4 regions of the Solibacillus sp. FSL W7-1436 genome follow, and region 1 is predicted to be linked to each of the others. Evidence: predicted binding sites of a transcription regulator. Region 1 holds the regulator's gene; each other region holds the start of a gene.
What was found. The regulator LexA, encoded in region 1, represses DNA repair genes until DNA is damaged. The targets are predictions, from matches to a motif close to CGAACATATGTTCG.
Positions count from the first base shown of each region.

Region 2: a site for LexA is predicted at 1,291-1,304, ahead of MKX73_RS09585 (Y-family DNA polymerase). Genes of this name have one in related genera too.
Region 3: a site for LexA is predicted at 1,732-1,745, ahead of MKX73_RS09595 (YolD-like family protein). Genes of this name have one in related genera too.
Region 4: a site for LexA is predicted at 1,599-1,612, ahead of ruvA (Holliday junction branch migration protein RuvA). Genes of this name have one in related genera too.

Region 1 covers NZ_JBBOWV010000001.1:3,814,604-3,817,820, forward strand. Annotated here, with positions in the region: gene MKX73_RS18955 (YneB family resolvase-like protein) at 28-684, opposite strand; gene yneA (cell division suppressor protein YneA) at 671-1,018, opposite strand; gene lexA (transcriptional repressor LexA) at 1,179-1,802, shown strand; gene MKX73_RS18970 (gamma-glutamyl-gamma-aminobutyrate hydrolase family protein) at 1,996-2,691, opposite strand; gene MKX73_RS18975 (5' nucleotidase, NT5C type) at 2,806-3,217, opposite strand, start outside.
Region 2 covers NZ_JBBOWV010000001.1:1,910,011-1,913,227, reverse strand. Annotated here, with positions in the region: gene MKX73_RS09585 (Y-family DNA polymerase) at 18-1,271, opposite strand; gene MKX73_RS09580 (carbon-nitrogen family hydrolase) at 1,448-2,239, opposite strand; gene MKX73_RS09575 (pyridoxal phosphate-dependent aminotransferase) at 2,392-3,217, shown strand, end outside.
Region 3 covers NZ_JBBOWV010000001.1:1,913,266-1,916,482, reverse strand. Annotated here, with positions in the region: gene MKX73_RS09600 (L-threonine 3-dehydrogenase) at 1-858, opposite strand, end outside; gene MKX73_RS09595 (YolD-like family protein) at 1,150-1,470, opposite strand; gene MKX73_RS09590 (IS110 family transposase) at 1,881-3,158, opposite strand.
Region 4 covers NZ_JBBOWV010000001.1:52,109-55,325, reverse strand. Annotated here, with positions in the region: gene MKX73_RS00280 (LysM peptidoglycan-binding domain-containing protein) at 1-678, shown strand, start outside; gene MKX73_RS00275 (phosphotransferase) at 669-1,511, shown strand; gene ruvA (Holliday junction branch migration protein RuvA) at 1,666-2,286, shown strand; gene ruvB (Holliday junction branch migration DNA helicase RuvB) at 2,302-3,217, shown strand, end outside.

The sequences.
Region 1 (3,217 bases):
TAAAAAAAACGACTTGAAAACAAGTGTTTACTCTTCAAGTCGCTCCATATATTCAATATATCTTCTATGTACGGTCGCTTTACTGATAGAAATTCCCAAGCCGGACAAAGTTGTAGCAATTTCCGCAAATGTTAAGCCTTTCTGGCGCAGCTGAACAATTTCTTGGACTGGTACTTCTTTTCGTTCACGCCCTTCAATATTGCCGCGGTTTCTTAAATTATTTTGCGGCTGGTAGCCATTTTCAACAGCGCGGCGCATTCCCCGTCGAATTTTTGCATTATGCATACGACGCTGATACTCTTCGACAATCGCCAAAATTTCGAGCAGCATTGTATCCATTTCGTTTAATACGACAGGACCTGCATCATTCAAAGTATAAACTGTCGCTTCATATTTTTGCAGCAGGTGAAGCACTGCCATCCGGGCATTCCCTCGCCCTAAACGAGTCTCGTCCTGTACAAAGAGTGCTTTAATGCCATACTCTTTCATATAGTCGAGCATGTCGAGCAATCCGTCCCGATCGACATCATATCCGCTATGCTGATCCGTAAAAATCTCCACATCTTTATAGCCGAATGATTTGGCATATTTGGTCAGCTCCTCCTGCTGACGCACCAGTGATGTTTCTTGTGTATTTTTATCCGTGCTGACACGGCAATAAATTACTGCTTTAGTTTTTATCATTGTTCCCTCTCGCTACTTTAATCAATTGCATATCGGAGGATTCATTCAGCTGAGCAATGTATTGTGAATCTTTTTCTACAGGTACAACCAATACTTGTCCTAAAAGAACTTTTTCATCCAGCATTCCATTTTCCTTTTTCACTTCATCGATCCAATCATGCTTAGCCATTTTACCACGATATTGTTCTGCCAACGACCATAAAGTATCGCCATGTTCGATGCTTACGTGTTCGTATAATTCGATTTTATCATCCTGCATCATGAATAAAGCCATCATAAGTACAGAGAATAGTAGAAACATTGATGTGAAGCCGTTTAATTTAAATTTTTTCATTAGAAAAACCCTCTTTCGAATGTATGTTCGGAATATTTGTTCTCATAATAATACGAACATATGTTTTTGTCAACCGTTTTTTCGAACTTATGTTTGCATTCATGTTCGCATACTGCTATACTTACTTTAAGAAAAATAGCATGATAAAGAGGTGAGTTAGTTGACACAAAAAATTTCAAAACGGCAGCAAGCTATTCTAACTTTTATAAAAGAGGAAGTTCGTGCTAAAGGCTATCCGCCATCAGTTCGTGAAATTGGAGAAGCAGTAGGATTAGCTTCCAGTTCAACTGTCCACGGGCATTTAGCCCGTTTAGAAAGTAAAGGGCTTATCCGCCGTGATCCTACAAAGCCGCGTGCAATTGAAATATTGGACCAGGAAGAGATGAACGTCGCGAAACAAGGTGTCATTCATGTTCCGTTAATCGGTAAAGTTACAGCTGGTCTGCCTATTTCCGCAATCGAGGATATTCAGGAATATTTCCCGTTACCTGATGCTTACGGCTCACCGGAAGAGGAATTGTTTATGCTTGAAATCATGGGAGAATCCATGATTGAAGCAGGGATTTTAAATGGGGATTATGTTATCGTTAAAAAAACGTCTACTGCGAACAATGGAGAGATTGTTGTAGCAATGACCGAAGATGATGAAGCGACTGTCAAGCGCTTTTACAAAGAAAAAACTCATTTCCGTCTACAGCCTGAGAATAGCTCGATGGAGCCGATCATTGTCAACCAGGTTTCTATTTTAGGTAAAGTAGTCGGCCTCTACCGAAATATCCATTAATCATAAGCTTGCCGTTCTAATTGAATCGGCAAGTTTTTTATTTTGCGATGAAAGCGAACCGGCAATAGCACCGACGCCTGAGAGGTTCTTGTAAGGCCGTCCCAGCGAAAAGCATCCCAATTGAAATCAAAAAAAATGCTATTTTTCCTCTTAGAGAAAAATAGCATTTTGGGTTACGTCCCAATCTTCTTTATTATTTATTGCATGCTTCTACAAAACTGTTAAATAATCGCTGTGCATATATATCCCCGTTTGTCGCCAATTCTTCCGGATGCCATTGCACCGCGACACAATATGGATGTGCTTCATGTTCGATCCCTTCAATGATACCGTCTTTAGCAACTGCCGAAACGATGAGCCCTTCCCCAAGCTTTCCGACCGATTGATGGTGAAATGTATTAACACGGAATAAGTCTTCTTTAAAAATCTCTTTAAATTTCGGTGTCATTACTTCAACTGTATGTGCCAATTCCCCGCGCTTTGAAGGTTGTTTATGTAAAATTGTGTTTTCTACTTGTGAAGGGATATCCTGAATGATTGTTCCCCCAAATGCGACATTCATAATCTGTTGTCCTCGGCAAATACCAAGAACAGGCATTTGTCTTTTATAGGCTTCATTCATTAGTAAAAGATCGCTGTCATCACGTTTCCGTACAACACTTCCGATAAGTCGGTGCGGTTCTTCATCGAACAGCAATGGATCTATATCGGCTCCACCAATCAATACGAGACCATCAATTAGATTTAATAACGCTTCTACGTTTTCTTCTGTAGCATTCGGTATACAGATAGGGATACCTCCCGCTTGTTCAATTGAAGTTAAATATCCATTGTTAATATCCAACTTTTTGTCAAAATCATACATTGTCAATCCAATAATCGGTTTCATTCTCTTTATCCCCTTATTATTTATAGATAATTCCAATAATTTAAATTATACTATTTCGTTATACTAAATGACTACAAAAATAAAAAAGGACTGCACATTGGCAATCCTTTACATTCAAACAATTTCCAGTTGTTTTATAAAATACTGTTTAATTTCTTTCCAATTTTGAACACGGATGAAACCCTCTTCTGAACGATTGTAGGGCATCGAATACAATATGCCTGTTCCTTTAAATGCTGCTAGTTGGCGTGGGCTGTCATCGATTAAATAATCGGTATGTATTACCGCTTTATTTCCGCAAAAGACAATGTTTTGTGTTTTAATAAAGGGCAAATGCTCCATTAACCAGTCGTATTTCGCTGTAAATGAACCCGGTACATCCATTGCTGCTGTCGCAATAAAAATTTCATAATGTTCCTGCAGTTCACGAATGACTTCAATTGCATCTACATCCAGTACGTTTAAATCTCTGAAATAGTCCGGCTCATTTAATAAAGCAAATAATTTTTTCGCATCTTCTCGAGGC
Region 2 (3,217 bases), 1.9 Mb from region 1:
TCTAACAGGAATGCTCCTTATTGTTTATGCCCGCCTACTAATTTAGCCCGCGTCAGTGCAGTGCCCGCTTCCGTATAGGAAACCGCACGCAATATCGCTGTTGTGCCGTATTTTGTACGTAAACGGTCCATCGTTTCCCCAAGCCTGCGGTTGCGCCAACGCATCTCATCGAACAGGCTGAGCTGCATTGAATATTCACTTTCAATATTGCTTAATGTAATCGTAACTTTACGTGCCGGTCGTTCGGCGTAAAATTCGTCGAACAGCTGCTTGCACACTTCAAAAATTTTCAGTGTATCGTTTGTCGGCTCATCGATTGTGCGTGAACGGTGAAACCCGCCTCCGAAAGCATCCTTACTGTAACTTAGTCCCAATGAAATCGTCCGGCCGATTTTTTTCGCTTCCCGCGCACGCCTTGCCACATCTTCACACATTTCCAGCAATACGACTAAAATTTCCTTTCGACTGCGATAATCGCGCATCAGCATCTGCCCTTTACCGAAGCTGATCTGTCCTTGCATAATTGGCGCACCGACTGTCGAGTGATCGATTCCCCAAGCATGGTAATAAAGCTGGTTCCCAAGAACTCCGAAACGCTTTTCAAGTAACGCTAAATCAGCATGTGCCAAATCATAGACAGAGTATATGCCCATATGATTCAGCGTTCTTTCTGTACGGCCGCCGATGCCCCACATCGTGGACAGCGGCATGATCGGCCACAGTTTTTCCGGTACATCATTATATGTCCATTTCGCAAATCCCGTCTTTTTTGCTTCGATGTCGAGCGCCAGTTTTGCCATCAGCATATTCGGCCCAAAACCGACTGCACACGGAATTTCAAATTGATTGTAAACGAGCTGCTGAATGTATTTTGCCGTTTCTTCGGGCGGTCCCCATAACTTTTCGGTTCCGGTTAAATCGATAAAACTTTCGTCGACGCTATATACATGAATGGCCTCTTTTGGAACAAACTCGTTGAACAGGCGTGTAATTTCCATTGATATGCGAATAAATAACGACATCCGCGGCTCAAAAAGACGAATATCCGGATGTGGCGGAATTTCGTATAATCGCGAACCTGTACGAATATTAAAGCGTTTTTTCATCGGAGGGGACGCTGCAAGCACAACACTCCCCTTTTGCTGAAAATTTCCGACAATCGCAATCGGGACTTCCATTACATTTAAATTTTCAACCGATGCAATACAGCTTGCATAAAAACTGCGCATATCAATACAAATAATCGAACGTTCCGGCGCATTTTCATACATAAAGCTCATCTCCTTATATCGAACGTTTGTTCTTATATTAAAATGAGACGTGTGAGATGGCAAGTGGAAAGTAGTGGTTGTTTTGGTTGGGGAGAATTTTTTTATTGCATCAGTGAGTTAATTTGCTGCTTAATGCAAAAAAGCGCACCGGCATTCATCCGGTACGCTTTTAAAATTTATTCTTTTATTACTTTTTCATAGAGACCCGGACGGCGATCTTCGTATACAGGGATGCGGCCGCGCACTTCATCGACCGTTGAAAAATCAACCTCAATAATCGCCAGCTCCTCATCGTCTGCACCTGTCCAAAGTACCTCACCCCATGGCCCGATAATCATTGACTGGCCATTGAAGTTTTCCACTTTACGGGCAATACGGTTTACCGCAACGACGAAGCACTGGTTTTCAATTGCTCGCGCCTGCAGTAATATTTTCCAGTGATCGATACGTGGTGTCGGCCATTGTGCTGGAATGAACAGCACCTTAGCACCATCTAACGCATGAGAACGCAGCCATTCCGGGAAGCGAATATCATAGCAAATTGCACCGCCCGCTTCGAGCTCACCTAATGCGAAACGGTTCATGTCACTGCCGGATTCCAAATACAGATGCTCATCCATTAAACGGAATAAATGCACTTTACTGTACTCGCCGACTAATTCACCATCGCGATTGTACGTATACATCGTATTGTAAAACTTATCATCACGCTTCACCGATACTGATCCACCTACAATATGTACCGCCAATTCTTTTGAAAGACTGCTTAAAAAGGCTTTCGTACGTTCACCATTTTCATCTGCCAGCTCTTCCAGTTTTTCGAGCGCATAGCCCGTATTCCACATTTCCGGTAATACGATAATTTCAGCGCCGCCTGCTGCCGCTTCGCGAATAAATTTCTCCGCGCGTTCATAGTTTTCATCTACCTTGCCAAAACCAACATTCAATTGAATACAACCGATTTTCATAACTGCCACCGCCTTAAAAAATTCCGTGCGAATCAATTTTCGCATATTCGTACTCATTGTAACATCTCACTGCAAGTTGTCAAAATCTTCACTTTACTTAAGTGAAGTTTTAGACTAATATTAACCTTACTATTTTTCAGAGGTGATAAAGAATGATCGAATTCTCGAAAAAGCTGCAACAGTTACCACCACAGTTTTTCGCAGCACTTGTAAACAAAGTAAATGAAGCGCTTGCCCAAGGGCGTGATGTGATTAATTTAGGTCAGGGGAATCCGGACCAGCCAACACCGGCACATATTGTGGAAGCACTGCAAAATGCGGCAAATGATCCCCAAACACATAAATATTCTCCATTCCGCGGTATTGCAGAGCTCAAACAGGCAGCTGCGGACTTCTATAAACGTGAATATAATGTCGATATTGATCCCGCTACAGAAGTAGCTGTTCTTGGCGGAACGAAAATCGGTTTAGTCGAACTTCCGCTCGGACTCCTGAATCCTGGCGATTATATGCTACTCCCAGATCCGGGATATCCCGATTACTTATCCGGTGTCGCACTTGCAGATGTCAAGTTTGATACGATGCCGCTTCAAGAGGAAAATCACTTTTTGCCGGACTATGAAACATTGTCCGAGGAAATTAAAAACCGGGCGAAATTGATGTATTTAAACTATCCGAACAATCCTACTGGCGGTGTTGCGACATATGAATTTTTTGAACAGACCGTACAGTTCGCTAAAGAGAATAACATTGCGGTTGCCCATGACTTCGCTTACGGGGCAATAGGCTTTGATGGTGAACGTCCGCCAAGCTTCCTGCAGGCACCCGGTGCAAAAGATGTCGGCATTGAGCTTTATACATTGTCCAAATCGTATAATATGGCTGGCTGGCGCATCGGCTTTGCTGTCGGTAATGCAAAAATGATTGAAGCGATCAATATTATTCAGGACCATCTATTTTGCAGCCAGTTCCCTGCGA
Region 3 (3,217 bases), 1.9 Mb from region 1:
CTCAATCGCTGCTGATGAGTCGATTGCATTTGGCCAGCTGTCGGCAATGGCCTGACGGACCGGGTCCACCTCATAATCCATTGTGAAGTCTGGAATATGCTTTTTAATTTCGGCTGCGATTTGAGACGGCTCAAAGCTCATCGCCGAAATATTGAATGCATTGCGGTGCACAAGCTTTGCCGGGTCTGCTTCCATTAAATCAACAATGGCCTGCAGTGCATCCGGCATATACATCATATCCATATACGTGCCTTCTGCAATATACGATGTGTAACGTCCTTCCGCAATTGCTTTATAGTAAATATCTACCGCATAGTCCGTCGTTCCTCCACCAGGTGGTGTCACATAAGAAATCAGCCCCGGGAAACGGACACCGCGTGTATCCAGTCCAAAGCGCGTGTAGTAGTAGTCGCATAATAACTCGCCTGCTACTTTATTGACACCGTACATCGTTGTTGGACGCTGCAGCGTATCTTGTGGTGTATTGTCCTTTGGCGTAGAAGGACCGAATGCGCCGATTGAACTCGGTGTGAAAAACTGCATATCCAGTTCACGTGCCACCTCAAGTGCATTCATTAAACCGCCCATATTTAAATTCCAGGCAAATACCGGATTTTTTTCTGCTGTTGCCGAGAGTAATGCAGCCATGTGGATCATCGTGTCTGCACCAAAATCATGGGCAAGTGTGTGCATGCGTTTCCCATCTGTTACATCCAATACTTCAAATGGACCTTCATGCTGATCAATTTTTCGAATATCTGTTGCCAATACATTATCTGTGCCATACGTATGGCGTAATTTCTCTACTAATTCCGAACCAATTTGACCTAAAGCACCGGTCACCATAATTTTCTTCAATCTGAAGCCTCCCTATCCTTTAAAAGACATATATTCAGCATATTACCGCTTAATATCCCGTCTACTATTTCTCATCTGTCAGAACAAATGTCCTTGTGGAAAATACATAGAACTATCCTTAAAACTTGACGTTCAAACATTTTCATGAAATTCATTATAGGGTGTTCTTTTACAAAAAACAATATGTTAGAAATATTCTTTTTGAGCGATACATTTGTACGTGTGAAATATTCGAATAGAAAGACTATTTCGGTATTCGTTATACATCGTTTTCAACTTCAACCGGAAATTCTATTCATCCAAGAGTGCTTCATAAATATGGTGGAATTGAATTTTTTCGCTGTTTGTCAATTTTACGTATTGTTCGTGGATGTTGATTCTTTGAATTGACCCGGAAACTGTATAGAGGCCTGTTTGCTCCCATACTTTTAGTTGAATCGGGCAATGCTCTGTGTAGGCTCGCTGCAGGTTACTATTAATTTGTTCTAACTGGGCTTCGTCGAGTTGGGGTCGGGTAACAATTGAGTCCTCTTCTTGCCAATCACGCAATAGTTTGACATGCTCCGGCAGCATCATTGCGCTCCATTTAATTGTTCCTCTATCTTTGTTCATCGCCTTCACTCCCTCTATAAATGTTGATATATCAATGGCTTGCGCCATTTTTGAATGTCCAAAAAATAATTTTTGACACATACATCTATCGTTATTTTGTAATTCTTGATTTATTTAACATTATGTCCGAACGCTTCGCTAAAGGACAAACCATTATATGGTAATGTTTCTCCTAATCCAGTGCAGTATTTTGATGCACTTTTGGATCTCTGCGTAGCTTATGATGACGGACCCTCCCATGTCTCTAGGCGTCTTTTTGCGCGTACATTCCTTCGTTCGGTCTATTCATAAGGCAGAGGCTGGCGATGCTCCTTTGTGGACTCAATTGAATTCATTCAACGGTCGGATGGTGAAAATAATGCCGGCTTCTCCGTGTCATCCTCTTGTTTTTGACTTCTGTTGGTGGCGTTTTAGGCAGCCGTTTGAAGACGGGCGAAATCGTTCATCATTTGGTGTTCGTTAAACAATGTTTTTCTCTTGCACAAGGCATGTAAAACTTTCAATAACTTGCCACACAGTACCACAATTGATTGCTTCTTTCGGAGCGGATTGACCGTGCGCGTTGTGTAATATTCATGTAATTGCTTAAAGGCTGGATTATGCAAGATTAACGGCATCATGACTCGGAACAGAAGGGCGCGTAGTTTTCTTCTACCTCGCTTGGAAATCCGTTTTTGTCCTTTTTGCTGACCAGAAGAGTTTTCACGCAATGTGAGTCCCGCTAGTTTAATTAATTGGCGTGGATGTGTATATTGCGCTAAAGAACCAACCTCTGATAGTAAATCGACAATCGTGACATCCCCGATTCCAGGTACCGATGCTAAATATTCATATTCCATCATTTGTTTGGCTAGCTCTACGAGCTGAGCTGTTAATTCGTCAAGTTGAGCGTGCATCAATTTATGCTGTGAAAGAAGCGTGGCGATTTCGAATTTGGCCATCACTAAACCTTCTGTCAGCCCAATTGAGCTTTCTGCAACCTCGACTAATTGCTTTGCCTTAGGTAGCTGTGGGCTTTTCATGCCGTCTACCTGGCGATATAAAAATAGTAATTCTTCTGGTGATTTTCCTACAATATCTGTTGGCAACGGTGTCATTTCGAGCACCGCATAGGCCATTTTCCCAAAGCTTTTAAACACTTGTGTGAATTCAGGGAAAAAGCGATCCAACCAACGAATAATGCGATTTTGTAAGGCATTTAAATCTTCTTGAATCTTTGAACGTAATGTTGCTCCATTTCGTAACTCAGCCTCGATTCCTTCGAGATGACGGGGATAGCTGAAACGACCGTCTCTCATAAGGCGAGCAATGACTAGCGCATCCTTTTGGTCATTCTTCGTTTGCAGGTTGTCATCTAATTCCTTCGAGCGATTAACGTGCATTGGATTAACCATTACGAATGGAATTCCATAGTTCGTCAAAAACGCAGCTAAGTTCATCCAGTAATGGCCTGTTGGCTCAAACCCAATGAGAATTTCTTGTTTGTCATAAGCTGCTTTGAGCGCCATTAGGCGTTCATAAAAGTTTTCAAACCCAATACGTGATTGCATGATTGGAAATGATTTTTGGAGCACACGACCTCGATCATCAATTGCACAAGCATAATGTTTATGTTTAGCAATGTCGATGCCGATAACTAGAGTATTTTCAGAAACTTGATTAATTTTGTCATTCGTATTAAAATTCATTGGAATGGGTCCTCCCTGTAGATGTATGAGTCAATGACCGTTGACACTCAAGCATCATA
Region 4 (3,217 bases), 3.8 Mb from region 1:
CAAACACATGTACATGTTCAGCCGACATTTGAAAATACGGTGACAGTACCGCAGCCAATGCCGATGCCACAGCAACCGGTTGATCAACAACCACCGCAGCAACCGCAGCAACCGATTTTTATCGAACAACCACAATATATCCAGCCAATGCCAATGCCGATGCCAATGCCGATGCCGCAGATGCCCGTGTGTCCAACGTGTCACCATATGCCAATGCCGATGCCAATGCCGATGTCAATGCCACAAATGCCTGTATGTTCGAAATGTCATCAAATGGCAATGGAATCTCCAATGCAGATGCAACCAATGCCAATGCAACCAATGCCGATGCCACAAATGCCTGTATGTTCGAAATGTAACCAAATGGCAATGGAATCACCGATGCAAATGCAACCAAATATGTGTATGGAGCCAATGCCGATGTCGGTGCCGATGCAAATGCAGATGCAGCCGATTTTCCATGAAGAGTCATCTTTAAAGAAAGATCATTGCCAGGATAGGGATCACCTAGTACACCAGTATTATGAAGAGATTGACCACATGATGCGTCAACCAAACCCTTGTCACCCACATATGATGCCGTATCCGGAAAATACAATGCAGCAAATGATGCCATATCCAGCAAATAACATGCCTCAAATGCCACCAATGCCACATCCGCCGAAATCATGTCAATAGTAATTAAAGAAAATTGCTGGAAGTGGGATACACATAAAGGGTCCTTTTTTATGAAGTACTATGAAAATGGTTATGTTGCGCAGAAAGTTAAAGCGATTCATCGAGAGCTTCAAAATATACAATTTCCATATCATATTCCACTTGTTGAAAATGAAGAGCCACATATAATAAAGCAGTTTTGGTTTGAAGGGAAAAGTGCGGAGTATAAACGTTTTGAACATCAGCAGCTTTCCCTCCATGCAATCGAAAAACTGCATGAAACAAAAGAAGTCATTCCTTGGGCGGAAACGGGCATCTTGTCCACGTATCAATTACAGGAGAAGTGGGCAAGGAGATTCGAGCGTTTTATCAATCATGAAAGAGAACTGAGACATTTATTAAAAAGCAATTATGATATTTTAGTCAACCATGCTTCCTATGCCTTAGGTTTAATGGCTCAAATTACAGTTCCGAGTGAAAAGCAAACAATTTTACATGGGGATGTTGTTCATCATAATGTGTTGTTACAAGGCGAGGACGTGAAACTAATTGATTTTGATTTAGCCTCTTTAGGAGAGGCGTCAGATGAAATTATTTTATGGCTTCATCGCGTATTGCCACATGTTCAGTATGAAATACAGCCACTTGTAGATGACCATCATTATTTGCATAAAGCGCAGGAAAAGCTTCATTATTTATTTTTCCCGAACGAAATATTAAGGGAATGTCTATTCTATTTGAAACTCAGCGACCGGCAAAAGCTTTCCTGCTATCCGTTTATTCAATCGATTGTATATGACTGGATGAAACATTATGATTCTTTTGCAAGACAAATTGATACATTGCAAAACTAATTGGCAGTTTATAATCGATGTTAGATGGAGAAGAATATGATAAACTATTAAAGGCTGTCTTTAAGGACGGTCTTTTCTTTTTTTGAAGCAACATACGTTCGGTAATTCACAGTTCTTATGCTATAATAGAGCGTGAAATGTGAGGGATATAACGATGTATGATTATTTAAAAGGACAGGTTACTAGGGTTACCCCAGAATATATTGTATTAGAGCAACAAGGGATTGGATGGATGCTTTACACGCCAAACCCCTTTGCATTCCGTACATCTGCAAGCGAACAGCAAATCTATGTGTCATTGCAAGTGCGTGAAGACGCCCAAAATTTATATGGATTCAATAGTTTGGAGCAACGTGAATTATTTAAAAAGCTGATTCAAGTATCTGGCATCGGCCCAAAAGGTGCGCTTGCTATTTTAGCGAGCGGAAATCCAACGTCAGTCATCCAGGCAATTGAAATGGAAGATGAAGCATTTTTGATCCGTTTTCCAGGCGTCGGGAAGAAAACGGCGCGTCAAATGATTCTCGATTTAAAAGGGAAGCTGGACATGCTGCTTGATCACATGGAGTTACCGAGTGCGGAAAATGAACTGCCATTATTCGGAGTGAATCCGAATGAGCATGAATTGCAGGAAGCGATGCTGGCACTTGTGGCATTAGGCTATTCAGAAAAAGAATTAGACAAAATCAGACCGCAATTAAGTGAAGACGAAAAGTTAACGACGACAGACGCCTATATTAAACAGGCATTGAAGCTGTTGTTGAAATTGAAATAAAAAGGAGTGAGAATCATGTCAGACCGTGTACTTTCTGGTGAAGCAACAGATGCCGAGCAGCAGTTTGAGCTTTCTTTAAGACCGCAACGTCTAGCGCAATACATAGGCCAGGATAAAGTGAAAGAAAATCTGAAAATCTTTATCGAGGCCGCTAAGCTACGTCAGGAAAGTCTTGACCATGTTCTCCTTTATGGACCACCCGGTTTAGGGAAGACGACGTTAGCAATCGTTATTGCCAATGAAATGGATGTAAATGTAAAGATGACGAGTGGTCCTGCGATTGAGCGGCCAGGCGACTTAGCGGCGATTTTAAGCTCCCTGGAAGCAGGAGATGTACTTTTTATCGACGAGATTCATCGCCTGCCCAGAGCGATTGAAGAGGTCCTATATTCGGCGATGGAAGATTACTGTCTTGATATCGTTGTCGGAAAAGGTCCTGAAGCCCGTTCGATACGACTGGAATTGCCTCCATTTACACTTGTCGGTGCAACTACGAGAGCAGGTGCTTTATCGGCACCGCTTCGTGACCGTTTTGGGGTATTATCCCGCCTGGAATATTATGATGAACAGTCACTCGCGGAAATTGTTGTCCGCTCCGGCGAATTATTCGGTGTTGCGCTCGATAAACATGCGGCATTTGAAATTGCCCGCAGATCCCGTGGGACACCGCGTATTGCCAATCGATTGTTAAAACGCGTCCGTGACTATGCACAAGTCCTGGCGGATGGCATTGTATCAACAAGTCTTGCTGAACAGGCATTAGAACTGCTGCAAGTCGATCCACGTGGACTTGATCATATCGATCATAAACTGATGCAGTCAATGATTGAACGATTCGGAGGAGGTCCTGTCGGATTGGATGCATTAGCGGCATCAATCGGGGAAGAGCGCATTACGATTGAAGATGTATATGAACCATATTTACTGCAAA